2 linked regions of the Silvibacterium dinghuense genome follow. The protein of the gene in region 1 interacts with the protein of each later gene in a pairwise test. Links are inferred from orthologs where the notes say so. Each region holds a gene or a part of one and is shown in the gene's direction. Other genes may lie near its edges. The genes, in order: ESZ00_RS13750 and ESZ00_RS14555.

Evidence for each region.
Region 2: the proteins of ESZ00_RS13750 (region 1) and ESZ00_RS14555 interact in binary tests that used the Escherichia coli proteins (3 or more experiments, as listed by UniProt). The link is inferred for Silvibacterium dinghuense from one-to-one orthologs.

The regions. Positions count from the first base shown.
Region 1 is NZ_SDMK01000002.1:1,085,392-1,102,078, reverse strand. Bases 5,712-8,842 are described here. They hold ESZ00_RS13750 (PBP1A family penicillin-binding protein), read left to right. Parts: upstream 5,712-6,054; coding sequence 6,055-8,631; downstream 8,632-8,842. Outside these bases: ESZ00_RS13770 (efflux RND transporter permease subunit), read left to right, coding at 1-622; ESZ00_RS13765 (efflux transporter outer membrane subunit), read left to right, coding at 649-2,211; ESZ00_RS13760 (proline--tRNA ligase), read right to left, coding at 2,294-4,045; ESZ00_RS13755 (sensor histidine kinase), read right to left, coding at 4,167-5,468; ESZ00_RS13745 (outer membrane beta-barrel protein), read left to right, coding at 8,856-9,551; ESZ00_RS13740 (VWA domain-containing protein), read right to left, coding at 9,545-10,486; ESZ00_RS13735 (molybdenum cofactor biosynthesis protein), read right to left, coding at 10,504-11,217; ESZ00_RS13730 (thioredoxin family protein), read right to left, coding at 11,325-11,768; ESZ00_RS13725 (FUSC family protein), read left to right, coding at 11,901-13,061; ESZ00_RS13720 (hypothetical protein), read right to left, coding at 13,089-13,469; ESZ00_RS13715 (mechanosensitive ion channel family protein), read left to right, coding at 13,545-14,561; tRNA preQ1(34) S-adenosylmethionine ribosyltransferase-isomerase QueA, read left to right, coding at 14,610-15,665; polA (DNA polymerase I), read left to right, coding at 15,772-16,687. UniProt on the Escherichia coli protein: Cell wall formation. Synthesis of cross-linked peptidoglycan from the lipid intermediates.
Region 2 is NZ_SDMK01000003.1:125,319-136,484, reverse strand. What follows is about bases 169-3,159. They hold ESZ00_RS14555 (penicillin-binding transpeptidase domain-containing protein), read left to right. Parts: upstream 169-471; coding sequence 472-2,847; downstream 2,848-3,159. Other genes in these bases: ESZ00_RS14550 (UDP-N-acetylmuramoyl-L-alanyl-D-glutamate--2,6-diaminopimelate ligase), read left to right, coding at 2,855-3,159; ESZ00_RS14560 (cell division protein FtsL), read left to right, coding at 169-300. Outside these bases: more of ESZ00_RS14560, read left to right, coding at 1-168; more of ESZ00_RS14550, read left to right, coding at 3,160-4,405; ESZ00_RS14545 (UDP-N-acetylmuramoyl-tripeptide--D-alanyl-D-alanine ligase), read left to right, coding at 4,402-5,778; ESZ00_RS14540 (amidase), read right to left, coding at 5,794-7,194; ESZ00_RS14535 (CRTAC1 family protein), read right to left, coding at 7,191-10,625; ESZ00_RS14530 (polysaccharide biosynthesis protein), read left to right, coding at 10,670-11,166. UniProt on the Escherichia coli protein: Essential cell division protein that catalyzes cross-linking of the peptidoglycan cell wall at the division septum. Required for localization of FtsN.

The DNA.
Region 1 (16,687 bases):
GGACAGGCTGGGTATGCCGGCGACGATTCGCGGTTTCTTCTCCGGATCGCTGCAGGCATTTCAGGCGTCCCTGTCGAGTGAGCCGATGCTCATCATCACCGCGATCCTGGCCGTCTACATCGTCCTTGGCATCCTCTATGAGAGCCTCATCCATCCGTTGACGATTCTCTCCACGCTGCCCTCGGCCAGTATCGGCGCGGTGCTCGCGCTGATGCTCTTCGGCTCCGAACTGGATGTGATTTCGATTATCGGTATCATCCTGCTGATCGGTATCGTGAAGAAGAATGCCATCATGATGATCGACTTTGCGTTGCAGGCCGAGCGGGAGCAGGGCATGAAGACCGAAGATGCGATCTTCGAGGCCTGCATGCTGCGCTTCCGGCCGATTCTGATGACCACGATGGCCGCGCTCTTCGGCGCGCTTCCGCTGGCATTTGGAACCGGTACTGGTTCGGAGCTGCGCCGTCCTCTTGGCATTACGATTGTCGGCGGTCTGATCATGAGCCAGCTGCTGACGCTCTACACCACTCCGGTGGTCTACCTGTTCCTCGACCGTGCCCGGCTTCGCGTGCTCGGAAAGAGCCATGACACCTTCAATCCCGAGGGAGAAGTCGCCTTATGACATCGCCCCGCAAAATGAGACCCAGCATGAATCGCAATGATGCCGCCGGCTCCCTGTTGGCGGGCCTAGCCCGGGTTTGTCGCCCGGCTGCCCGAACGACAGCGGCTGTTGCCGCCACACTTTCGCTCCTGCTCTCCGGTTGTATGCCCGGTCCGAAGTACCAGCGTCCCACCGCGCCTGCCGCTACCGCGCCGGCCTACAAGGAGTCGTCGGCAAACTTCCAGGATGCGGACGGCTGGAAGGTGGCTCGCCCGGAAGACGCCATGCTGAAGGGCAAATGGTGGGAGATCTATCAGCAGCCCGAGTTAAATGCGCTCGAAGAGCAGCTGAATATCAATAATCAGACGATCAAAGAGTATTTTGAGAACCTGATGGCAGCGCGGGCGCTGATCCGCGAGACCAAGGCTCAATACTGGCCGACTGTCACTGTTGGCCCTTCGTGGAGCCGTGCCAAGAGCTCAGGAAACCTCGGCAAGTCGTCCACTGCGAATGCGGGCAGCACCTCTTCTACCTGGGCCATGCCGCTCGATGTCTCCTGGACCCCCGACTTCTTTGGCAAGATTCGCAGCCAGGTACGCGAGGAGCAATATGCCGCGCAGGTTTCGGCGGCCGATCTCGAAAATGAAAAGCTCGTCGAAGAGGCCAGCCTCGCTGAGTACTACTTCGAGCTGCGCGGACAGGATGCGCTGCAGAAGGTGCTGGATGATACCGTCGTCGCGGATCAGAAGGCGCTCGATCTGACCCGCCATCTCTACGAGACTGGGATCGACGATTATTCGACTGTGGTCACCGCCGAGGCTACGCTCAAGGCAGCGCAGTCTTCCCAGTTGAACCTCGGTGTGGCGCGCGCGCAGTACGAGCACGCGATCGCGATGCTCATCGGCAAACCGGCTACGGACTTTGCCATGCCGGTAAAGGGGCTGCTGGCTGCGCCTCCGCCGATTCCGATCGGTCTGCCCTCGCAGCTCCTTCAGCGGCGTCCTGACATCGCTGCTGCGGAGCGCACGCTGGCCGAAGCGAATGCCACAATCGGCATTGGCTACGGGGCATTTTTCCCGGATGTGACACTCTCGGCGGAAGGCGGTTTCGAAGCCTCGCAGTTCCAGCACTGGTTCGATTGGCCGAGCCGCTTCTGGTCGATTGGGCCGTCGCTCTCCGAGACTCTGTTCAACGGCGGAGAGTATCGCGCCGCGCTCCAGCAATATACCGCGATCTATAACGGTGACGTCGCCACCTATCGGCAGACGGTGCTTACCGCCTTCCAGCAGGTGGAGGATTATCTCGCCGCGACCCGTATTCTGTCGCAGCAGGTTATTCGTCAGCAAGAAGCCGTCGATGCCGAGCAGAAGTATCTCGATCTCGAACTGAGCCGTTACCAGAACGGCCTTGATCCCTATATCGACGTGACCACAGCCCAGACCACGCTGCTCTCCGATCAGCAGACACTGGCAACGCTCCAGGTCGATGAATCGGTCGCTTCGATCGAGCTGATTCAGGCTCTCGGCGGTGGTTGGGATGTATCGCAGCTTCCCACGCCGAACCAGCTCAGTGCGAAGCCTGCCAAGACCGATTACGTACGCGAAAAGTAGCCGCAGCAGCAATAAAAGCACGAAGGGCGCCGCAAATCTGCGGCGCCCTTCGTGCTTTTATGAAAATAAGAAATCGTGGCGGTTACGAAATCAGCGTCTTGAGTGTCGCTACTACATCGGCGACAGCCACTTCCTCGCTGGTAGCCTTTGCGCGCGTCACCAGTTCCACCGTGCCCTCGGCAATCTTCTTGCCAACAGTCACGCGATAGGGGATACCGACCAGGTCAGCGTCCTTGAATTTCACGCCAGCGCGTTCATCGCGATCGTCGAGCAGCACGTCGAAGCCCGCGGCCTCAAGCTCCGCAGCGATCTTGGTGCCGGCATCCATCACCGCTTCGTCCTTGATGTTGGTCACCGTCACCACCACCTCGAACGGGGCGATGGACGGCGGCAGCCAGAAGCCGTTCTCATCGTTGTTCTGTTCAATCGACGAGGTGAGGATGCGCTCGATGCCGATGCCGTAGCTGCCCATGATCGGCGTGACTTCCTTGCCGTTCGGGTCGAGCACGCGCGCGCCCATGCTCTCGGAGTACTTGTAGCCGAGCTTGAAGATGTGTCCGATCTCGACCGCCTTCGCGACCTTGAGCGGCGTGCCGCATTGCGGGCAGCCTTCGCCCTCGGCCACGTTGCGAATGTCGGCAAGCACGGTCCATGTGAAGTCGCGCCCCGGCGTGATATTGCGGAAGTGATAGTCGAGCTTGTTCGCGCCACCGACCAGGTTCTTGCGGTTCTCGAGGCCGAGATCGACGATCACGTTCACGCCGCCATCATGCAGGGTCTTCGCGACCTTCAGCCCAATCGGTCCAAGATAACCCGCGGGCCCGGAGAAGTATGTCTCCAGTTCCTCGGCGTTCATGGTACGCAGCTCGCTGGCCCCGGCGACGCCGGTTAGCTTGGTTTCGTTGACGAAGTGATCGCCGCGCAGGAAGGCCACGAGCGGTACCCACTTTGTCTCCTTGCCCTCGCGAATCTCGGCCATGTAGGCGACTGTCTTGATGTCCGAGGCTGGATCGATCTGGAAGAACTCGGCAACGTCAGCAATAGCAGCCTTGCCCGGCGTGTGCACCAGCTCAGGCGTGCCGTCCCCGGTCGGCTCCATCTCGGTCACAGCGCCCAGTTTCGAGGTTGCCTTCTCCATGTTGGCCGCGTAGTGGCAGTTCGGGCAGCTGGCGATCAGGTCCTCACCGGCATCGGTGTAGACCATGAACTCCTGCGACTGCGAGCCGCCCATTGCGCCCGAGTCCGCCTCGACCGCGACGAAAGACAGTCCACAGCGCGAGAAGATCTTGCGATACACCGCATCATGCAAATCGAAGCTCTTGTCGAGCCCGGCTGCGTCGATGTCGAAGGAGTAGCTGTCCTTCATAATGAACTGGCGCACGCGCAAAAGGCCTGACTTTGGCCTGGGCTCGTCACGGAACTTGGTCTGAATCTGGTACCAGATCTGGGGCAGCTGCTTGTAGCTGCGCAGCTCTTTGCGGGCGATGTCCGTCATCACCTCTTCATGCGTCATGCCCAGGCAGAGCCATGCACCCTTGCGGTCCTGCAGGCGAAACATATTCTGCCCCATCGTTGTCCAGCGCCCGCTCTGCTCCCACACGTCCGAGGGCATGATGCCGGGGAGCAGGAACTCCTGCCCGATGGCGTTCATCTCCTCCCGCACGATCCCGATGATCTTCTGGATCGACCGGTTCCCGAAGAACAGGTAGGAGTAGATGCCCGCGCCCAGCTGCCGCACATAGCCGGCACGCAGCAGAAACTTATGGCTGGCGACTTCGGCGTCCGCCGGAGCCTCACGAAGAGTCGGTACAAAAAGCTTGGACCAGCGATGCATGAACGAACAGCTATCTTTCCCGCCGCTGCGAGGAAAATCCTCTCGCAGCAAAACGAATCGTAGAGTCTGGTTGGAGCCTTTATTGTAGCTGCCCGGCTGGATCGCGGGCAGTGCGGAGCCCTTACGAAGCTCTGACCGCCTCGGCAATCATGGGCTCAGGCTTGGCGAGCGTCTCCCGCTCGACCGGGGAGAAGGGAATCCAGATATTGAAGACTGTTCCATGCAGGTGAGACTCTCCCGCGGTGCGCGAGCGGACCAGGATGCATCCCCCATGCCGCTCGACCATCGAGCGAACCAGCCATAATCCCACTCCCGTACCTTCCGGGCCCTTTGTTGTGAAAAACAGCGTGAAGAGCCGTGAACGGTGAGACGGAGCAATGCCGGGACCGGTGTCGGCGATGGTAATCGAATATCCAGCCATACTGCGGCTGCTTCCGGTGCGTGTGCTCCTGGACGTATCTCCCGACATATGAAGATGGCGTGGCTGCGTCCGCACGTATACGGTCCCACCATGACCGAGAGCTGCGGCTGCATTTTGCACCAGATTGATCAGGATTTGGCGTATATCGGCTGCATAGCCTTGGATCGGCATGCCGCGGCGTAGCCGCGTATGCAACTGAATCCCTCGCATCGCCAGATCGGTTCGCTGTAGCTCCAATACGGTGCTGGCCAGTTCTTCGAGGTAAACATCGCTGGGGTTGGGAGAGGGGTCGGGACGAAAGAGCGACAGCATGTTTCCGGCAATGCCATTTGCCCGTTCCAGTTCTGCGCGCGCTGTCTGCAATATCGCCGCCAAATCGGCCGGCAAACGCGGGTCGGTTGCCGCCAGGTAGTTGAGGTTGGCCGCTGTCTCTAGCGGGTTACGGATCTCATGGCTGATTGCGGCGGTCAGGCGTCCGGCCACGGCAAGTTTTTCTGAAGCCACCAGGGTGGTCAGAGCCTGTTCCCGCTCTCGTTGTGTCGTCAGGAGTACTTTCAGGAATTGGCGAATACTCTCTGCGAGCCGTGGAGCCGTGATCGTAAAGAGAATCGCTGTGGGCACCGAAGCCACCGCACAGATGACTTTTACCGTGGCGGAGAGCGGATATACCGGCACCCAGACGGTCACGATCTCCATGATGTGGGTCGCTCCGCAGGCGACGATGAAAGTGCCGAAGGAGAAGAAGATCCAGAGGTAGCTACGGATGGCCGTAACCTGCCTGAGCCGAAAGGCGACCCAGAACAGTCCAGCAAAAATAATGGCGTATGAGGCGCCGATAAGGCCGTCGCTTATCGTATTGGTCCATACCAGGCCGGGGCTGGCCAGGTAGCAGAACCGGTGTGGAACATAGCGTGCAGAAAAGAGCGCGGGAACCGCTCCGGAGCGGATGACGATCGCGGCTGCACAAAGACCGGCCAAGACAGCGGCAAGAAATTTCTTCAATATGTTCACCAGGCCCGGGGCTATCTCTGATAAGGACGTGGGATCGAAGCTTCCGAGCGCTGCCTGCGAGAACAGAGTACACCAGAGTGCCCGATCTTTTATCCGCCCTTCTATCCTCAGATACATTCCGCAGATATATCCCATAATGGGATGAACTTACAGGCAGATGTAACATCCCCGGAGTACTTCGAGAGGAGCAGAGATTTTCGCTAGTGAGCGCTTGCTTTAGCGCTCCACGGGCGAGTTTTCTCGTGCGCATCGTTGCCTGCATGGCTGCTGGAGTCTTCGTAATCTTTCACGGTGCCCGAAGGGTAAAACCCAACCGCTGCCGTTGCAGAAGTGAGCACACCCTTGCGCGAACCTTTTGCTGAGCGCGCACGTATCCTCTCTTTTTTGCATCCGAACCGTCAGAGATTCCAGGTGCAGGCATGGAAATCTCGGCCCAAAGCGGTCCGAATCCGGGTACATTTCCCCTTCTGTCCACGAAGCCGGTGGGAATCGATAGAATGCAGAGAGAGAACATCGCTTGGCAGTAAAAATCAAATTCGCTGCGCCTGGGGCGCAATCCGGAATAGGGAAGTCCTGGTTGACGCGCAGAATTCTTCTTGTTGTGGGAGCAGTCGCCGCCATTTGTATCGTCTTCTTCGGCGTCGTCTTTGCTTTTTACTACCATAAATATCAGCACATTGTGGATGACCGGCTGGCTAAGCCGCTCTTTGCCAACACGGCGAAGATCTATGCTGCGCCCACCGAACTGCGTCCGGGCCAGAAGTACACCGTGCAGTACATCGAGCAGCAGCTGCGCAGCGCCGGCTATTCGATAGACGGCGAAGGCTCGGCCTCGCCGATGGGCACCTTCACCGCCGGTGCGGAAAGCATCACCATCCACCCGGGTCCGCAGTCGTTTCATGCGCCGGACTCGGCCACGGTCACCTTTGACAGCGGAGCGATCAGCCAGATCACCGGCAGCAACGGCCAGCAGCTCGCCGCCTATGAGCTCGAGCCGCTGCTCGTAACAGATCTTTCTGACCAGAATCGCGCCAAGCGGCGCCTGGTGACCTACGACGAGCTTCCCCAGACACTGGTGCATGCGGTCACCTCAATCGAGGACCGCCGCTTCTTCGAGCATGGCGGCGTCGATTACTACAGCATCCTCGGATGGACCTGGCACGATCTTCGCGGCGACCGGCGCTATGCCGGCGGCGCCTCCACGCTGACCATGCAGCTGGCGAAGATTATGTTTCTCTCCCCGGAACGCACTTTTTCGCGCAAGTTCCGCCAGGTGCTCATCACCTTCCAGCTGGAGAACCATTACTCAAAGCAGAAGATCTTCGAGATCTACGCCAACCAGGTTCCCCTGGGACAGCGCGGCAGCTTTTCGATCAACGGTTTTGGCGAAGCCGCGCAGGCTTACTTCGGCAAGGATGTCCGCCAGCTGACACTCCCCGAGTGCGCGCTGCTTGCCGGACTCATCCAGAGTCCGAGCCGCCTCAATCCTTACCGCCATGCCGAGCGGGCGATCTCCCGGCGCAATGTGGTTCTCGACGCAATGGTCGAGACCGGCGCGATCACCAAGACGCAGGCCGAAGAGGCCAAAGCCACACCCTTGCACCTTGTTCCTGGTGCCGTGGATGCCGGCGAAGCCCCGTATTTTGTAGATCTTGTCCGCGATCAGCTCTCTCAGCGGCTCAACGATGCGGATTACAACCAGCAGGGATTGCGTATTTACACCTCGCTCGATCCCGATCTCCAGCGTGCGGCCACCGAGGCCGTGAACGAGGAGATGAAGAATGTCGATGAGCAGGTGGAGCGCCTCCATGAGCGCCGCGTCAAGGCGGGGGATGAATCGCCCATCGTTTATCCGCAGGTGGCGTTGATTGCACTCAATCCTCACACCGGCCAGATTTTGGCTCTTGTCGGGGGCCGCAATTACGGCTCCAGCCAGTACAACCATGCCGTGGCTCATCGTCCAACAGGCTCCATCTTCAAGCCGTTTGTCTTTGCCGCGGCCTTCAATACCAGCCTGGCTGGAGCGCAGCTTACGAACTCGGACGGAGTGAGTGCAACCTTCACGCCGGTGACTACGCTCAACGATGAGCAGACCACCTTTACCTTTGCCGGCAACCAGACCTACACGCCCAAGGATTTCGAAGGCAAATACATGGGTGAGGTGACGGCACGCACGGCACTCGAGTTTTCATTGAATAATGCGACCATCTCTCTGGCAGAGATGGTGGGCTACAACAATGTTGCCTCGCTGGCGCGCGATGCCGGCATCAAGTCCGCTCGCGGCACACCAGCCATGGCGATTGGCGCCTATGACGCCACGCCCCTCGAGATGGCCGGTGCCTACACGGTCTTCGCCAACGGCGGCGTCAAGATCGATCCCTGGATGGTCGCTTCAGTGCGGAATCCCAACGGTGATCCGGTCGCCGATTACACGCCGACGACCAAGCCGATCCTCGATCCCCGTTCGGCTTTCCTGACCACCGCCCTGATGGAAGACGTCATCAACCACGGCACTGCGGCGGGTGTCCGCTTACAGGGTTTCCGGGCTCCGGCTGCAGGCAAGACCGGTACCTCGCATGACGCCTGGTTCGCAGGTTTCACCTCGAATCTGCTCACCATTGTTTGGGTTGGGAATGATGATTATTCGGATATCAAGATCGAAGGCGCGCATGCTGCAGCCCCTATCTGGGCTGACTTCATGAAGCGCGCCATCGCTTTGCCCGAATACTCCGATACCAAGGATTTCGTTCCGCCTTCAGGGGTTACGCAGGTTACGCTCGACAAGGCAACCAACCTGATCGCCGATGCGAGCTGCTCGGAAGCGGACTATACGGCGTACTTTCTCGATGGCACCCAGCCGACAGACACCTGCGACCACGCAAACGGCGATCAGCGGAATATCTTCCAGCGCATTTTTGGTCTTGGAGAGAAACCGGCTGCGCCTCCCAGTACGCCCGGGGCACAGCCTGTGGCCTCTCAGCCGGCCACTCCGGTTCCTGCCGGGCAGCCTCAGCCGGCAGCGCAGGCTCCGGTTCCTGCTGTCGATGACAAGCCGAAAAAGAAGCCTGGTTTCTTCCGCCGCCTCTTTGGCGGAGGGAAAAAGGATAATGACGATCAGAGCAACCAGCCGGCCCAGCCATCTACACCTCAGTAATGGCTGCGGTCCGGACTTACTTCTCATGTAAGTCCCTGATTGCGGGTCACCTCCCAGAAAAGTAATACCAATTCAATAAACCTTGATGACTAACTACTCTGTTACGCGCATACCAACGGGGGACGCGTGGGGAAGCGGTTTCAAGTACCGTGAGCGAGGATGTAAATAATTTGTTGTAGCCGACCGCTGTCAAGTTGTGCGGCTGGGCCTTGCGAGGTCTTGAAGTGAAAAGGTTCGTTCTGTTTTCTGTTCTTGGTACGGTACTTACGCTTGTTCCCGCTCTCCGCGCGGAAGAACCCCTTCCCGATTACACCCCCACCTCTCCCATCAAGAATCCACTCTCCAACCATCGTTGGGAGGTGTATGGCGGTATTGCCTATAAGCCTTTTCAGGCGGGCCCGGGAGATGGCCACACGTCAACCATGTGGGGTTTCAACGGCGAGGCGGCGCGCTTCTTTAATGAGCACTGGGCGATTGCAGCGACCGGCCGCGGCGTCTATGGCACGGCTCACCCCGATCCGAACTCTTATGGCTTTACCAAGCCGCCTGTTACGGAATACATGTACATGGGTGGTCCTGAATACCGCTATGCGCGCAACGAGCACCTGAATCTCTCGCTGCATGCCTTTTTCGGCGCGGGCTATAACCAGATCAATGGAAGTCTGAGGCTCAAATCCGGCGAGTACATCGATCCAGAGCTCGTAGGGCTTTACAAGGATGAGCCTGCATTCGTCAGCTCGTTTGGTGGAGCCGCTGACTTTGCCGTGACCAACCACTGGGCGATTCGCCTGGAGCCCGAAGCGGTGCTGGACGATTTCACCCACTCGGACAATACCGGCGGCATGGCTGTGCACTTCGGTGCGTCGGCCGGTGTGGTCTATCGTTTTCATACGATTACCCGGAAGCGGGCCAGCTACTGATTCGCAGCGTAATAGCCCGTACGGTTACGCACGACGTACGGGCTGCTCTGCGCGGGCGGCTTGGTCAGCGTGACATTGATCGCGCGAAACTGCCCGTCGGCAATACGCCGCGTAGGATAGTAGCCCAGCAGATATTGTGTTCTCAGGTCTTCTGAGACCTTCTGGAAGATTGCTTCCAGATCCCCTTCCTGGGCGTAGTAATACTTGCCGCCTGTCTGTTCGGAGAGGGTGATCATGGCGTGCTCACCAGCCGTGTCTCGTCCGGCATCGGCCAGGATCGGCAGATCGATAATGCTGTAGACCATGACCTCGCCGCGCAGCGCCTCTTCCAGCGCCTGTGCATAATCTGTGCCTTTTACCGTGTTGCCGCCGTCGGAGATCAGCACCAGCACCTTCCGTCCGTGGCGGTTCGCCAGGCTTTGTGAGGCAAGATAGACCGCGTTGTAAAGCGCTGTTGCCGGTCCCGTGGACAGGTTATCGAGCCCGTTATCGATGCGGTGCAGGTTATTGGTGAAGGGCACGACTTCGCGCACATCGGAATTGAAATCGATCAGGTCCAGCTGATCGACAGGCCGCAGCAGTGCGCGCACAAAATGGTGAGCAGCGGTCTTTTCTATATCGAGATCCTTGTGCACGCTACCACTGGTATCGATTGCCAGCACGATAGACAGCGGCATCTCTGTATCCCGCTCGAAGTACGCGATTTTCTGCGGATGCCCATCCTCCGTAAGCGCAAAATCTGTTTTTTCGAGGCCCGGTACCGGCGCTCCGTTGGTATCTGTGACGGTGACAAACACATTCACCAGCCGGACATTCACCTGGATAGGAGGCAGAGGGGAACTCTGCGGCGGGGCAGAGACCTCGGGGACAGCCTGGGCCAGCGCATAGACCGTGCCCAGCACGCATGCCAGCACTGCGGCGCAGCTTCGGGTCAAGTGGAGCGCCGGACACCTCATGACTGTCCTGCCGGAGGAGTGGAATGCAGAGCGATACCTTCGGGGAAAGGATCGCCATCCGCCCAGACCGCACCGTCCGTGAAGTACTCCTTCTTCCAGATCGGTACTGTCTTTTTCAAGGTATCGATCAGCCAGCGGCAGGCATCGAAAGCCGCTGCCCGATGGGCAGAAGCCGCTACGATGAGGACGCTGGTTTCCCCAATCGCCAAACGGCCCAGGCGATGCACAAGGGCAACCTGGCGGACGCCAAAGCGTGACCGCGCTTCGGCTGCAAGAGCGCGCATCTGGCTCAGAGCCATCTCTTCGTAGGCTTCGTAATCGAGGTAGAGCGTCTGGCGTCCACGGGTATGGTTGCGCACAATGCCGTCGAAGACGGTAATCGCACCGTCGGCTCCGGACTTCAATCCGGAGATCAAAGACTGGGCATCGATGCGGTCACGGGTCAGCAGAATCACGTCGCCGGGCTCGCTGCCGCCGCTGACCGGAGGCAGCAATGCAACCTCATCGCCATCCTCAAGGATGTGCTCCGCTCCGGTATATTCCTGATTCACCGCGACGGCGAGCGAGGGCAGAATCTGTGCCGATCCGGGGAGCATGCTCCAGCGGGCAAGAAGATCCGCTACCGTGCTGCCCGCTGCAATCTCCAGCTCGCCGCTGCTATGAGGAAAGAGGTCTTTCAGAACACCGAAGAGGAGGAGGCGGACACGCATGCAGGTTTCAGGATACTCATAGATAGACGCGCATTCTCCTCTCTCTGTCCAGGCAGTTGTAACAATCGATCCCTCGACGGGTATTTTGCTGCTCGATCCGGGCTTTTTTAGCGGACAGCGGCAGCAGCGTCACGCAGCCAGTGGGTCATCTGATCAGCGCCGACCAGCCCGGCCTGCTGGTGCACAAGTCGGCCTTCGGCAAAGACCGCGAAATTGGGGATACCGCGGACGTTATAGCGTGCTGCCAGCTGAGGATGCGCTTCGGTATCCACTTTGAGCACTATGGCTTGACCGGCCATCTGCCTGGCTGTTTCCGCCACATGCGGAGCCGCCATGCGGCATGGGCCGCACCATTCTGCCCAGAAATCGACCAGCACCGGGACGCGCGCCTTGTTTACCACTTCATCGAACAGCGTTATGTCGGCGGCAATAGCCTGGCGTGTGGGCGGCAGCGGAGCTTTACAGCTTCCGCAGCGCCCTGTGTCCGCCAGATGCTCAACCGGAATTCTGTTTTTTGCACCACACTGTCCGCACGTTTCGATGATGGGCATACTCTCTCTTTTCTTCCGGCGAATCCGCGGATTCGCCCGTCTTTTGCATCTATTAAGTAAGATGCGGATGGCACCGTGGCGGGTTCAGTGGGGTGTCCGGCTGCCGGGCTTCGTGCCATCCTAGAAGAGAAGATGTCCTCGACTCCAGTCAGCAATTCCATCAATCCTGAGACGCAGACGCATTCTGTCCCTGCTTATATGCAGGATGTCCTGGTATTTGACTGGAAGAAGCAGACCTTCGCTGCCGATCTCATTTTTGTCGTCCCGGTTGCGCTGTGCCTGGTGATCGGCATGCTGGCAGGACATCCGGGCGCGGCTTTGATCGCCGGTGGTGGCGCGGCGACGGTAGGATTTGGCTCCAAGCAGCAGATCGATCAATCACGCCTGCTGCCCATGATCCTTGCCTCATTCGGCATCGCCTTTTCGAGCTTCATCGGCATGATTGCCGGTCACGAGAACAGCATCCTCGTGCCGCTTGCGGCGCTCTGGGGATTCGGTTACGGCATGCTGACCAGCCGCGAAGGCGGCTATGGATGGGTTGGACAGCAGTGTGTCACCACTCTGCTTGTCGGTTCCGCTTTTCCGTTTACCGCGCATGCTGCGTTGATCCGTGCCCTGCTGCTGCTGGCTGGTGGCAGCGTTCAGGTGCTGTGCTCCACCCTTTTGCTCCAGCTATGGAGCCAGCTGCGCCAGGACCTGGTCCGGATGGGGCATTATGTTCGCGCCGAGCGTGAGGCCTTGCGCACCATGGTCGTCGAGCTCTCTGCACACCTCAGAACGGGGCGGATCACCAATTCCGTGGTCCCGTATGCCCTGCGGCTGATGGTTACGCTCGGCGTAAGCACGGAAATCTACCGCCGGCTGCATTTCTCCAGCGGCTACTGGATTCCGATGACCGCCATGCTGGTACTGAAGCCGGGGCTTGCGGATACAGCCAGCCGCGCCATCGCGCGCACCGTCGGCACCATTGCCGGCGCTTACCTGTTGTCTGTCGCTATTGGCTGGTGGCAGCCATCCCTGACATGGATCGTGGTCTGCTGCATCCTGTTTGCGTGGCTTGCTTACGCAACCATGAACATCAACTATGCACTTTTCACCGTCTGTATCACCGGATACATCGTCTTCCTGCTCTCGCTGGCCTCTACGCCGAGTGACGTGATCGCGCATCGCCGGGCTCTTTGTACCGCGATCGGCGGAGCGCTCGCACTTTCCGTCCGGCTGATCGTGCTCTATCGCCGGAAGCGGTTTTTCTCGCTCCATGTCAGCCAGGAGCCTGCGAATACTCAGGCCTGAGCCGGGTAGCAGGCTCGGAGCCGAAGCTTACTGGCCGTCACGCATCTTCTCCTTGACCGCTTTGGCCAGTTTTTCGATCTCTTCCGCCTTTTTCACCACATCGATCGAGAGCTGGTCCTTGTTGCTCTTGTCGACCTCTGCTTTGAGCTCCTGGGCAAGAGCCAGCAGCTGTGTCGTGTCATCTACAATGCGCTGCTGGCGTTCGGAATTCCGCCGTTTCGCCAGCTTTTCTGCCATCTCCTGCTCGATCATGCTGCTGTCGGTATTCGAGCTGCTCCCCATGTGCACGGTCGAAGTGGAGGAGATAGGCGGTGTGGTCTGATCCTGTTGCTGCCCGCCGGCCGTTCCCGCTGCCACAAGGAAGACGACTGCCCAGCATCCTATTGCATCGAACAGTTTGGCTCGCATCCCCGCCTCCAGACTGATGGTGATTTGTGTCGTGGCGATTCGAAGTTGCGTTCATTATAGGAATAGGAATTTGTAATGCATCCCTTTACTCAACCACTTTCCGCACTTGCGTCCTCTCCGCGCGGATTCTTTGATTCGCTGAACACGGAGTGGCTTGGCGACCTGCAGGAGTTCCTGCACAGCGTGTTGCCGAAGGTTCTGGTGACCGCCCTCGGGGCCTGGATTCTTACCAGGGTGCTCCGGACCGTCACCAACCGCGTGGCAAAGCTGGCTGAATTGCATGCAGCGCAAGGCACAGGCAATGTGGCCCAGGTCAAAACACTCACCTCGGTCATCCGTGCTACCGGTGTCGGTATTATCACCTTCATCGCCGCGCTCGAAATTCTGCCTCTGCTCGGCTTCAATCTGCAGCCAATCCTTGCCTCGGCCGGTGTCGCCGGCGTCGCCATCGGTCTGGCGGCACAGACGATCGTCAAGGACGGTCTGAACGGTATCCTCATTCTTCTTGAAAATCAGTATGGTATCGGGGATATCGTTCGCATCGCTGGGGTCTCCGGGACGGTGGAGGCCATGTCTCTGCGTAAAACCATGCTCCGCGATAGCGACGGCACGCTCTATGTCGTACCGAACTCGCAGATCACCATCGTGGCCAACCAGACCCGCGACTTCTCTGTGGCGACTATCAATGTTTCGGTCGATTACTCCGCCAATCCTGACGATGTGATGAAGCTGCTCAAGGAGGTAGCCATGGGCGTGCGCAACGATCCTGCGTATAAAGATGTTTATCTGGCCGATCCTACTCTCCTCGGCGTCGACGCCATCAAGGGGTCGCAGGTGATCTATCCCGTCCAGTTGCGTACCAAAGCCAACCAGCAGTGGGTCCCGATGCGCGAAACCCAGCGCCGCATCCGTATCGCCTTGGCCGAGCACGGTATGCTTCCTGGTGATCCGCTTCGCGTCTTCTCCGCCAATCCAGGCGATATCCCGGTTGGAGCCGCTGCCGGCCACGCGTTAGCGCCTCCAGCCAAGAAAATCGATCCCACATCTGCCAAGCCGAACGAGATCAACCCCTTTACCGGCGAAGGGCTATAAGCCGGAACGCGCAGGCCTGCCCTGCGCGTTCCCGATAAAATCAAAGCAGTGCTCGTTACCGATTTCGACTACGAACTCCCTGAAGAGCTCATCGCCCAGCAGCCGCCCTCCGAGCGCTCAGGCGCCCGTATGCTGCTCGTTGATCGCAACACCGGGCACTGGCAGGACAGCGCCTTCCAGCATCTTCCCGAGCAGCTGCGCGAAGGTGATCTGCTCGTTCTCAACAACAGCCGCGTCATCCCCGCGCGCCTCTATGGCCGTCGGGTCGATACTGCTTCCGGCATCGAGCACACCGGCCGCATCGAAGTTTTTCTCACGACCCAGCGCAGTGAATGGGAGTGGGAAGTGCTCGTCAAGCCTGGCCGCAAGGTGCAGCCCGGCACGCAGCTTGTGTTCGGCGCTGGAGACCTCCACGCCGAAGTGTTGGACCGCGGTGAATTCGGCGAGCGTACATTGCGCTTCCAACCGGTTCCCGATTTTTTCGCGGCGCTTGAGGCCCTGGGCCGCATCCCGTTGCCGCCCTACATCCATCGCGGCGAAAAAGACGCAGACTCCGATCGCGAGCGCTATCAGACTGTTTTTGCCGAGGACCGCGGTTCCGTTGCCGCGCCCACCGCCGGCCTGCACTTCACCCCGGAGATCCTCGACCGCATTCGTCAGCGTGGCGTCGAGGTTGCTTATGTCACCTTGCATGTCGGCCTCGGGACCTTCCAGCCGGTGCGTGTCGAGCGACTCGAGGATATCCATTTGCACACCGAGCGCTATACGTTGCCGGAGGCTACCGCTACAGCGCTGAATGCCGCGCGCCGCGAAGGCCGCCGCATCGTTGCTGCCGGTACGACCACCGTGCGTACTCTCGAGCACTGCGCGCTACTGGGTGAAGAGTTCACGCCGCATGCCGGGAGTACAAACATCTTCATCTCGCCCGGCTTCCGATTCCGAGCGGTTAACGCGTTGCTCACCAACTTCCACCTCCCACAATCCACCCTCCTCATGCTGGTGAGTGCCTTTGCAGGCCAGGATCACGTGCTCGCCGCCTATCGCCATGCCGTTGCAGAACGCTACCGCTTCTTCTCCTACGGCGACTGCATGTTCCTCTCCTGAGCTGCATACCTCGGGTGGCCCATTCAAGCCCGCAGTCGGCTTGAGTGGGGGAAAGCACGACTCCACGCCCGGGAATTCCTCGCCCTGAAGCGGTAGACTCAACAGGATGTCTAACGTAGCCAGCACTGCCGCGCCCGTCTATCTGCTCGACTCCATGTCTTTCATCTTCCGTGCCTATCACGCGATGCAGAGGCAGCGGCCCATGTCCACGCGCACCGGCGTTCCCACCGCCGCGACGTATGTCTTCGTGAACATGATCAACAAGCTGCGCAAGGATTTCGGCCCGGAGTATTTCGCCGCCGTCTTCGATCTCAGTGGCCCTGTCTTCCGTGATGAGCGCGCGAAGACCATGACCACCGTGCGCAAGTTCAATATCAAGACGCAGCAGTTCGACGAAGTCGAATACGGCGGCTACAAGGCCAATCGTGCCGAGATGCCAGCCGATCTCGCGCAGCAACTCCCTTATATCCGGCGTGCTCTTGAGGCTTTCCATATTCCCATTGTTTCGGCGGAGGGTTTCGAGGCGGATGATGTCATCGGCACACTCTCGCGCAAGGCTGCCGAAGCTGGTCATCCCGTCTACGTTGTCTCGAATGACAAGGATATGCTGCAGCTTGTCACCGACAGCGTAAAGATCCTCAACCCCGCCAAGGACAATCTCGTCCTCGATCGCGACAAGGTTGTAGAAACCCTTGGCGTGCCACCCGAACAGGTCATCGACGTGATGGCGCTGCGCGGCGATTCCATCGATAACATCCCGGGCGCGCCTGGCATCGGCGACAAGGGCTCCATCGAGCTCATTCAGCAGTTCGGCTCTGTCGAAGCCGCGCTCGATCGCGCCTCCGAGGTCAAGCGCAAGACCTACCGCGAGTCTCTCGAGAACAATCGCGATACCGTGCTGCTCAGCAAGGAACTCGTCACCATCCATTGCTCTGTGCCCATCGAGCTCGATCTCGAAAAAATGCGCACCACCGCGCCGGACATCGCCGCCTGTCGCGCACTCTTTACCGAGCTCGAATTCA
Region 2 (11,166 bases), on another replicon or contig:
GTTGTGATGGCGACGCTCTTCGCGCTCATCATGACGTACGGCTGGCAGCACCTCAGCTCCATCGAGTACGGTTATCGCATCGAGAGCGAGAAGCAGCAGCTGCAGCAGCTCGAGGAGCAGAACCTCCAGCTTCGTCTTTCCGAGGCCGATCTTGGCGATCCGGCCCGCATTGACCAGATGGCGCGTCAGCTCGGTCTCACCGCGCCGCAGCCCGGCCAGGTGGTTCGTCCCGATGCGGTTGCCGATCCGAACGCGCCCGCGCTGGCCGAGGCCACGCCGATGCTTCCGGTGATGCGCTAGGACTGGCCGTCCAGGCCTTTCGCCTTCGGCTGCTTCGTGCAGGGCGGATCGCCTGCGGCCTCCGCTCCCTTGGGTCGCGAGCTGGGATGCTGCGAATGGGCATCTTGACCGGTCGAGATTTAGGGCACCCAGGAATGGGATTGAGATAATGATGCTTCACCTGTTCCTGCCATGAACCGTCCGTCTTTTACGCCAGTACAGCCCGTATCGAAGGCCGGTGTCGTCACGCCGATGCGGCGCATGCGGGTGCTCAATGTGCTGGTGTTTCTCAGCTTCTGGTGCCTGATCATCTGCTTTCGCCTGGTGTGGCTGCAGGTTTTTCAGCATCACGAATGGGTAGAGCGGGCTGCACGGCAGCAGCAGCGTACCTTCGAGGTGGCGCCGCGCCGCGGCATTCTTTACGATCGCAATCTGCATGAGCTGGCCATGACGGTGCTGGCCGATTCGATTTTCGCCGTGCCGACGGAAGTGGGCAACGACAAGGCCGCCGAGGCCACGGCGCTGGCTGCGGTGGTGCACACCGATCCTACCGATACCTTCACTTCCGGCGCGCAGATACTTGCCCGGCTGAATGCCTCGCGGAACTTCGCGTGGATTGCGCGCAAGCAGGACCCGGCGGTGATTGCGAAGGTGAAGGCGCTGGATCTCAAGGGCGTCTACACGGTCAAGGAGTTCAAGCGTTTTTACCCCAACAACGATATCGCCGCGCAGGTGCTTGGGTATGTCGGTATCGATGACAACGGGCTTGGAGGTCTCGAGGAGAATTTCGACGAGGATCTCCACGGCACGCCGGGCCGCATGTACACGAATGTCGATGCGCGGCGCCATCGCCTGGGCAGTGAAGAGCGCGAGCCGCTTCCGGGTGAGAACCTGGTTCTGACTATCGACGAAAACATTCAGTACATGGCCGAGCGTGCGCTCGAGCACAATATGGAACGCACTCACGCGAAGGTCGGTACGGTGGTCGTGCAGGACCCGCATACCGGGCAGATTCTTGCGCTGGCGGTGCGGCCGACGTTCGATCCGAACGATTTTCGCCATGCCACGACCGACCTGCTGCGCGATCACGCGGTGAGCGATGTGTATGAGCCGGGTTCGACGTTCAAGCTGGTTACCTATTCGGCCGCGCTCGAAGAGCACGTGGCTACGCCGGATGGGATGGTGGACTGCGGCGGTGGACAGATCAATGTTGCGGGACGCATCGTGCACGATGCTCCCGGCGAGCATTTCGGGAACATTACCGTGGCCAAGGCCCTGGCCGAGTCGAGCGACGTGGCGGCCATCCGCCTGGCGCAGCGCATGGGCGCCGAGCGGTTCTACCAGTACATCAAGGCATTCGGTTTCGGCGACAGGACCGGCATCGAGCTTCCGGATGAGACGCGCGGCCTGTTGAAGCCGGTGCGCAAGTGGAATCCGACGACCATCGGTTCTATCCCCATGGGACAGGAAGTGGCGGTGACGCCGATTCAGCTCATCACCATGGCTTCGACGATTGCCAATGGGGGCGTCTATTTGCCGCCGCATATCCTGATGCAGAGCACCAACGATGTGAAGGGCGATGGCAAGCTGCAGCCTGCGACCTTCCATCCTGAAACGGAGCTGCCGAATCCGCTGCCGGATGGCTCACACCGCGTGATTTCGACGCTGACGGCGGCGCAGATGCGCAAGATGATGGAAGGCGTGGTGGAGTTCGGCACCGGACACCTCACGACCCAGCTCAATGGCTATAGCGCAGCGGGCAAGACCGGCACCGCGCAGAAGATCGATCCGCGCACGCACACTTATTCGAAGACGAACTTTGTCGCATCGTTTGTGGGCTTTGCGCCGGTGAACAATCCGGCGGTGACGATTGCGGTCATCACCGATTCTCCGGACCACAGCATGCACTTCGGCGCCGAGGCCAGCGGTCCTGTTTTTCAGGAGCTGGCGCAGGAGATTCTCGAATACCTTGGCGTTCCGCACGATCAGCCGCTGAGGACGCCGGTGCAGATCGCCAAGGCGGATAGCGCCGCGAAGGCCGTGGACGATGCGCCGCAGGATAACGCCGACGATCTGGATTCGTTGTTTGCCGAGGTCAACAATCTTCCGGCGAATGATCCGCTGCGCTCTTCGCCGGCCGACGGCACGCGTGCTCCTGTTTCGAAGCACGACCTCGATCAGCAGGCTGCCGGCTTGACTCCGCCTGCGCCGGTTGTGCCCGGTCAGCCTGCTGCGCCTCTTATCGATCCGAAGATTCTTGAGGCCAAGCGCGAGCAGGACAAGGAAGAGTCTGCCAAAGAGGTTGCGGATAGCAGGGCGAGTCAGCAGCCGCTCCAGGCGCCATCGTCCACCAGCTCTACTCCGGGTGGAGGCGTGATGGTGGCCTCCGGCAAGAAGGTTGCCGTGCCCTCGTTTGTCGGTGAGCCGGTGCGCAAGGTGATCGAGCAGGCGGGCAGCATCGGCATCACCGTGAAGGTGCTGGGCAGCGGTATTGCGCGCGAGCAGGCTCCCGCGCCCGGAACCATGGTCCCGGAAGGTACCTCCGTGGTGGTGCGCTTCGGGCGCTGATGCGCCTGTGCAGCACGCAGCCGCGCGGATCGCTACAATCATCTCCAGTATGACCTTCGACGACGTCCTCGCCGGCATTCCACTTCTCGATCGTGGCGGTCAGAACCCGCTTCTCCGCGGCATGGAGTACGATTCGCGCCGCATTCCGCCCGGTGGCCTCTTCGTCGCCATGCAGGGCGAAACGACGGACGGCAATCGCTATATTCCGAAAGCGCTTGAGCTGGGCGCCGCGGCTATCCTTACGGATTCTGCCGAAGCCTTTGCCGGGCTGCGCCGCGATCATCCCGAGACTGCGGCAGCCCTCATCGCGCATGGGCGCAATGCGCTCGCTCTGGCCTCGGCGAATTTTTATGCCCATCCGGAGCGTGCGCTGAAGCTCAGCGGTGTGACCGGAACCAATGGCAAGACGACGACTGCCTTTCTGCTCGACGCGATTCTGAATCATGCCGGGCGTAAGACGGTGCTGGTGGGCACGATCGAATATCACGTTGCGGGGAGCGTTCGTCCTTCGCCGCACACCACGCCCGAGTCGCGCGATCTCTACGAGCTGTTGCGTGAAGGTGTGGATGCAGGAGCGAGCGAAACGGTGATGGAGGTTTCCTCACATGCGCTCGAGCAGGGCCGTGTTTTTGCCGTGCCGTACGATGTTGCGATTTTCACGAACCTCACCCGCGACCATCTCGACTTTCATGGCACGATGGAGAACTACTTCGCGGCGAAACGCCGTCTTTTCGATGGCTCTCTGACGGAGGCTCCACGCGTGGCTGTCGTCAATATCGACGATCCGTATGGGGTTCGGCTCGGAGCTGCCGCGCGTGAGGCCGGCGCGCAGACTTACTCGTATGGACTTGCGTCCGGAGATTTTCACGCCTCGGATGTGGAGATGAAACCCTCCGGCATGCGCTTCACGCTGCACTCTCCTGCCGGGAGCATCGCTATCGCAACGCGGCTTACGGGCCAGGTGAATGTCTACAACCTGCTCGCTGCCTGCGCGGCTGCATTTGCGCGCGATCTTTCTCTGCAGCAGATTCAGGCTGGAATCGCTTCGCTCGAGTGCGTGCCAGGCCGCTTCCAGACTGTGGATCGCGGACAACCCTTCACCGTGGTTGTCGACTACGCTCACACCGACGATGCGCTGCGCAACCTCACTGCCCTGGCGCGCGCATTTGTGACATCGAGCGGAGGCCGCGTGCTCACGCTCTTCGGCTGCGGTGGCGATCGCGACTGCGCCAAGCGTCCGCTGATGGGACGGGCTGCCGGCGAAGGCAGCGATTTTGTCATTCTTACTTCGGACAATCCCCGCAGCGAAGAGCCATCGGCCATCATCGCGGACGCGCTCCCCGGTCTTGAGGCGACGGGGACGACATTTGCCGTTGAACCTGATCGCGCTGCTGCGATTTCGCTTGCGCTGCGCGAAGCGCGTGCCGGCGATATTGTTCTGCTTGCCGGCAAAGGGCACGAGAAGACACAGACCATAGGAGCTCACGTGATTCCGTTCGATGATGCCGCTGTCGCAGCAGCCGCTCTTGAAACCCTGCAGGAAGAGGTGCGCGCATGAACCTGGAACTTCACCAGGCCGCACAGTGGTGCAGCGCGGAATTGCATGGGCATACGCCGCACGCCAGCGTGATCACCGGCTACTCCATCGACTCGCGCACCATCCAGCCGGGCGATCTCTTTTTTGCCGTGAAGGGCGACCGTTTTGATGGGCACGCATTTGTGGCCGCGGCTTTCGCTGCTGGCGCTATCGGGGCAGTGGTCGCCTCGAAGCAGCTTGGCCACCTGGGCAGCGTGTCCGGTCCGCTGCTCGCGGTAGAAGATCCTCTTGTTGCCCTGCAGCAGTTGGCTGCGGCGGTGCGGCGCCATTGGGGCAAGCGCGTCGTCGGCGTTACCGGGTCGGCCGGAAAAACTACGACGAAAGAGGCGATTGCCGCGGTGTTGGGTGCGCGTTTCGCTGTCCTCAAATCGCAGGGCAATCTCAATAACGGTTTCGGCCTGCCTCTGCAGCTTTTGAAGCTCCAGCCGGAGCACGAGGTCGCGGTTATTGAGATGGGCATGTCCGCTGCCGGTGAGATTGCCGCGCTGGCGCGCATCGCCGCGCCCGAGTGGGGTGTGGTCACGAATGTGGGCAATGCGCACGCGGAGTTTTTTCCGGACGGCATTGCCGGTGTGGCTCGCGCCAAGTATGAGCTGATCCAGTCGCTGCCGCACCAGGGCATCGCATTTTTGAACTGCGACGATCACTATGTTTCGCAATTCGGACGCGACTTCAAGGGCGCCGTGGTCTACTTCGGGTACGGTCCCTGCGCCGATCCGCGCGCTACCGCTGTCGAGCCGCTCGGCATCGATGGTCTTCGTGTCTCGGTGCTCGCGGGGCAGGAGACGGCGTCGCTGCATCTGCATCTGCCGGGTGAGCACAATGTTTCGAATGCGCTTGCGGCCATCGCCGTGGGGATTGCAGCGGGCATCCCTCTCGAAGCCTGCTGCCGGGCTCTTGAGGCGTTGCTGCCGGATGAGAAGCGCGGGCGCGCTGTTTCTGTGCGCGGCGCGACCATTATCAACGACAGTTACAATTCGAACCCTGAAGCTCTGAAGGCCATGATTGCGACCCTGGCTACGGTCCCGGTGGGGGAGGGGGGACGCCGCATTCTGGTTGCAGGCGAAATGCTCGAACTGGGTGCGCAGGCAGCGGCGCTCCACACGGCCTGCGGCGCGCGTGCCGTTCAAGAGAAGATCGATATTGTGCTCGGCGTGCGGGGAGCGGCTGCTCATATCGTCGAAGAAGTCGCAAAGCGTGGCCGGGAGGCCCATTTCTTTGCAACTCCCGAAGAGGCCGGTGCGTGGCTCCACGAGCATCTCCAGCCTGGGGATGTAGTTCTGTTGAAGGCTTCGCGCGGAGTACGCCTCGAGCGTCTCCTCGATGTTTTGTAGCTGTCGCAGTTACGATTACGGCGCGGCAGGGTAGACGAGCGGCGGCGGCCGGTATCCAAAGGCCCGATCGACGCACCCTGCTACGGTGAGGACAAGCTCGTCTTCAAACGGACGGCCCGCAATCTGCACTCCGATCGGCAGTCCATTGCGGGACTGGCTGACCGGCACGACCGCGGCGGGCGCGGCCAGCAGGTTGAACCACTGGGTGTAACGCATCGCGTCGAGATACTGCACCGGCTGGCCATCGATCTTCCACTCGCGCTCTCCATGCCGGAATGCGGGCACTGAACACGCCGGCAGCAGCAGGATGGGGTATTCGCGCATTTCTGCCAGCAGCTTTCCGCGCACCTCATCGCATTGCGCCCAGGCATCCAGCAGTTGTGTCGCCGTGAGCGGCGGCGCCTCGCCGGAAAGGTGCAAAAACTCGCGAAAGATGGGGCTGAGCTCTGCCTGGCGGCCTGCGATGGCCGGCGCATAGAACATGGCGCCGCATTGCATGAAGAATTTCCACCACAGTTGCCGCGCCTCTTCGAGAGCGGCCGGGCGAAAGGGCTCCACATGAAAGCCTTGCGCTTCGAGGGACTGCACGGCGGCTCGCACAGCCTCGCGCGTCTCTTCCGTCACGGGAGTCAGGCCATCCTCTTCCAGCCAGCCGATCCGTACCTGCTTTGCGGATTCGATCGACATCTCACGCAACGATAGCGGCGGGCTCGCCGGATCGAGGCGATCCTGTTCGGCGAGTGCTTCGAAGAGCAAGGCGACGTCGCCGATGGTGCGCGCCATGGGACCGACTGCGCCGAGGATGGAAAATGGTCCGATACATGGCGGTGTATGTCCGCGCCCGGGGACGCGTCCCGGTGTGGGCTTCAATGCGCTGATGCCGCAGAAGTGCGCGGGCACGCGCACCGAGCCGCCGCTGTCGCTGCCCAGGCCTCCGGCGGACATGCCCGCTGCAATGGCTGCGGCTTCGCCGCCGCTCGAGCCGCCTGCCGAGTGATCGAGGCTCCATGGATTCCGCGTCTTGCCGTAGAGAAGGTTGTCGGTCTCATACGCCATGAGGAATTCGGGGCAGTTTGTTGTGCCGAGAAGCGTCGCGCCGGCGGAGCGCAGACGGGCCACGGCTTCGGCATCCTGCTCTGCGACGTCGCCGCGGAGCAGCGCGCTTCCAATCTCGCAGCGATAGCCGGCGATGGGCACTGTCGCCTTCGAGCTGAGGCAGAGTCCGGCGAGTGGACCGCTCGCGCCTCGTTTCGCCTGCTCGCGCACGCGCCCGGCATCAAATTCGATGAAGGCTCCAAGCGCATTATTCCATTGCCCGATCTGACGGATATGTTCTTCGGCGAGTTCGATGGACGATATTTTACGCGCGCGCAGCATGGCCAGCTGTTCGCGGGCCGAGAGAAATGTCACCGTCATGGTTGCGTATCCGGTTCCGACTTGACCGGCGTGTAATCGAACTGGAAGTGCTGCAGCCGGTCTCCGGACTCGAAGCGATCATCCCAGTTCAGCAGGTAGCGCAGTGTCTCCGGCGTCTCAGGATAATGCTCGGACTTCGGATACGGATAGCTGCTCTCTTCGTGGAAGGGAAGCTGTGCCACGCTGAAGGGCATCGCTTCGTAGAAATCCATGTCCTTCACAAAACCATTCGCATAGAAGAAGTAGTCGCGCTTCCAGTGCGGCGGCAACGGCGGCAGAGATGAGGCTGCAAACTCCGCATCGATCTCTTCGCCGCTGCCGAAGATGACGTACCGGTTATCGGCCGCGGCCAGCAAGGGAGTCACGCTGCCGTAGTGTGTGTATGGGCCGCGCTGCCATTCGAAGGGGCCTGTCTGGCTGATCTTCTCGTAGTTGTAGGTGAGGTCGCCCGGGGTTGCGCCCTCGATCTGCTGCGGGTAGCCGCGGAAGGCGAGGTGCGCCATTCCCAGCGGTAGCTCTGTCTGCCGCATCGGCACACTCTGCGAGGGACCATTGTCTACCAGCGCCTGGTCCCAGTAGATCTGCAGATTCGTGGTGAGGCGGACCTTTGTCGCGCCTGCGGGCAACTTGCCGGTGAGATCGACGACGATGGTGCGTGGCAGACCCGCAGGAAAGCCCATGTCGTCGATGATCCGCTTCCAGCTGCCGTCCGGCATCTGCGCTTCGAGATACGGCGATACCGGCTTGAGGCCGGCCTGCCACGCGGCATACATCGAGCTTGCGCTGAAGTACTCGATATAGCCATGCAGGAAGAGCCGCAGCGGGTTTGCAGGAGACCATGTGCCGAGATCGAGCGTGAGCGTGTGCATGTTGGCGTAGCCTGCGTAGCTCAGGTTGGTGAAGTCGCGCACATACTGATGATCGCGCCTGGCGAGCAGCGGCAGTACGTCGTGCCCATGATCGTCCCAGGCTCCGGCAAGCGGCCGTGTCTGAGCAGAGGCCGCGACAGCCTTGCCCGATGCGAAGGGTGATTCGTCGAGGAAGCGCTCGTCCGGATAGACCTCGGTGCCTTCGGGATGATCGATGGCCACGAGCCGCAGCTGATCGATGTAGTTGATCTCCTCCATCGGCTCGCCGAAGCGCAGGCTCAGGTAGCCGTTGCGGGCTTTGAGCTGCGAGCCCTCCACTTTAATCCATTCATCCGGATCGGCCTGGTTGGTCGCGGTTGGAGAGACCCAGTGTCCGACGACGGCTGCGCCGATCACGTCGGCAACGAACTGGTACTTTGTGCCATCCCATGCGAAAAGCACCGGGCACGAGCTGCCGCGCCGATCCAATTCCTTGAGCTCAAGAGGTTTCGCCGCTGAGATATCGATCTCGTCCTGCGGCACGCCGGTCGGCCACAGGAGGCGCACCACGTCTACCTGCTGGCTCTGTCCGAGCCCGGCCAGAATTTCCGTCGCACCCTGGCTCAGATAGCCTGCTCCGCCGGTGATCTCGAATTTCTGCTTCTGTCCGTTCGAGAAGACCTCAACTTTTGTACCGATGGCTGTCTTGTTGTCCGCGAGCCCGGTCAGTGCAATCCGCAGGGAGTGATTTTTGTTGCCGCCGATATTTTTCAGCGCGATCACGGAGCCATCCGCCTGCGTCACGATCAGGTCTGCGGCCCCGTCTCCGTCGATGTCATCCGCGATCAGTGCGCGCGGATTGTTCAGCTTCAGCTTGCTGGCGCCTACGGCATCGCTGACGTCTTCGAATCCCTGTGGACCGCGATTTCTGAAGACACGCAGCTCTGCGCCAGAGGAGGTTTCGACGATCGCGGCAAGATCCATCCAGCCATCGTTGTCGATGTCGATCGGCGTCAGGCCCCAGGCAGCAGTCGCATCCTTGAGAGGGAGCGGCACCCGTTCGAAGGCGTTGCCTCCGTTATTGCGCCACAGGCTCAGCCCTGGAGAGCCGGCATGCGAAACGGCTACGTCCATCCAGCCGTCTTTGTCGAAATCGAAGACGGCGAGGCCGCGCGATGCGGCGAGCGCGGGCTCGGCATAGAGCGGGAGGGGCAGGAATTTTCCTTCGCGTTGATTCAGGTAGATCGTCGGCGCGGCATCTTCGCCTGCGACCAGCAAATCTACGGCGCGGTCATTGTTGATGTCGGAGAGCGTGGCACCCGCAGTTGTCTTTGTGCCTGCAAGTCCGGTGGGCGCGGTCCATTCTGTAAAGGTCGAGTTGCCGTTGTTGCGCCATAGCACGCTTGGGCCACTGTTCTCTTTGGCTGCGCCGGTCACCAGCAGGTCCACGTCGCCGTCGTGATCGAAGTCGAGGAAGAGCACGCCGGCTGGGCGATTGAGCTGGCGGATGCCTGCTTTTTCCGTCGCGTCCTCAAAGTGTCCGTTCCCGGTGTTGTGATAGAGGACGACCCGATCGGTGAAGGCAATTGCGAGGTCGGGCTGCCCGTCTGCATCGTAGTCGCCGACAGCGCAGGCGACGGCGTCTCCGCTGGCTGTGAGTCCGGTCTGCGCGGCGGGAAGCTCAGTGTAGCCGCTCGCCGAGGGAGTGAAGACACGCAACGCCTGCGAGCCGCTGCCGAGCACCAGAAGATTGGCTCGTCCGCTGTCTTTTGTCGGCAGCAGGCATGCGCCCGCGGCGTGTCCGGCGCCAGGGTTGCTCTGTGGCTGGACAATGGTTTCCGGCTTCAGCGTGACGGGGATCATTGCGCCCGGCGTTACCGGAGGCGCCAGCATGTCTTCGACAGTTGCGTAGTGGCCCTGTTCTCCGTAAGCCGCGCTCAGAGGGCTCGAAATCTTATTCTGCGTGAGCTGCTGAAAGCGCTTCAGGTGCTCGCGGGAACCGGGTGTGTCGCCGAGGCGCTGCAAGGCGCGCGCGAGTCCGAACTGTGCCGAGGCATGGATCGGATTCCGCTCGATCGCAGCTTCATACTCCTGCCTGGCGTGCGCGTAATCACCCAGGCTGAGGTAAAACGAGCCGAGAAAGTAGTGGGCGTCCGCATCCTTCGGATCGAGCGTTACTACATGCTGCATGTCATCGATGGCCTGCCTGGGATTGCCGGCATCGAGGTGCGCCAGCGCCAGCGCGTACCATGCGCGCGGGTTCTTCGCGTCGATTTTTGCCGCCGCTTCGAGAGCGGTTTCGGCCTCCGGCAGTTTTTGCAGGTAAAGCAGCGCTATTCCCTTGTTCAATACTGGAATTGCGGTCTGCGTATCTGCGGTGTGCGCGGCCTCAAATTTTGCGAGAGCCTTCTCGGTGAACTGCTGGTTCATCAGCGCTACGCCCACGTTATTGAGCCGCGAGGCTGCAAGCGATGGAGCGTCCTGGGCGAAGGCCATGGGCGCGCTGCTCGCGCAGAGGAGCAGGCAGAAAGAGGAGGCCAGGCAAAGCGTGGCGCGGCGGATGAGCAATTTGTGCGCGAACATCGTCGGGGCCAATTATAGAAGAGCAAAACGATAGACTGAGAGCGATGCCAGATCCTTGTGACAGCCGCTGGAATGCCCTTTTTCGCTCGATGGAACTCGAGTCCCTGCCGCCCATCGACCGGGCTCTGATCGAGAACAGGCGCGTGCTGGTTACCGGTGCAGGCGGTTCCATCGGCTCCGCGCTTGTCCGCCAGGCAGCCTCGCTCGCGCCCCGGGATCTGGTGCTGCTTGAGGCCTCGGAGCAGGGCCTGTTTCAGCTTACTCAGGATCTCGAGGCGGCATACACGGCGGTGCTAGGCAGTGTGTGCGATGAAAAGCTGCTGCGTGAGCTTTTCGAGTTCCACCGCTTCGATGTGGTGCTGCATGCGGCGGCTTTCAAGCATGTGCCGCTGCTGGAATCGCAGGCTTTCGCTGCCATCGCCAACAACGCTCTCGGCACAAGAGCGCTGGTTCGTGTGGCAGCAGAGGCGGGCACGCCGCGCTTTGTCCTGCTTTCCACCGACAAGGCGGTAGAGCCTGTGAGCATGCTTGGCGTCTCGAA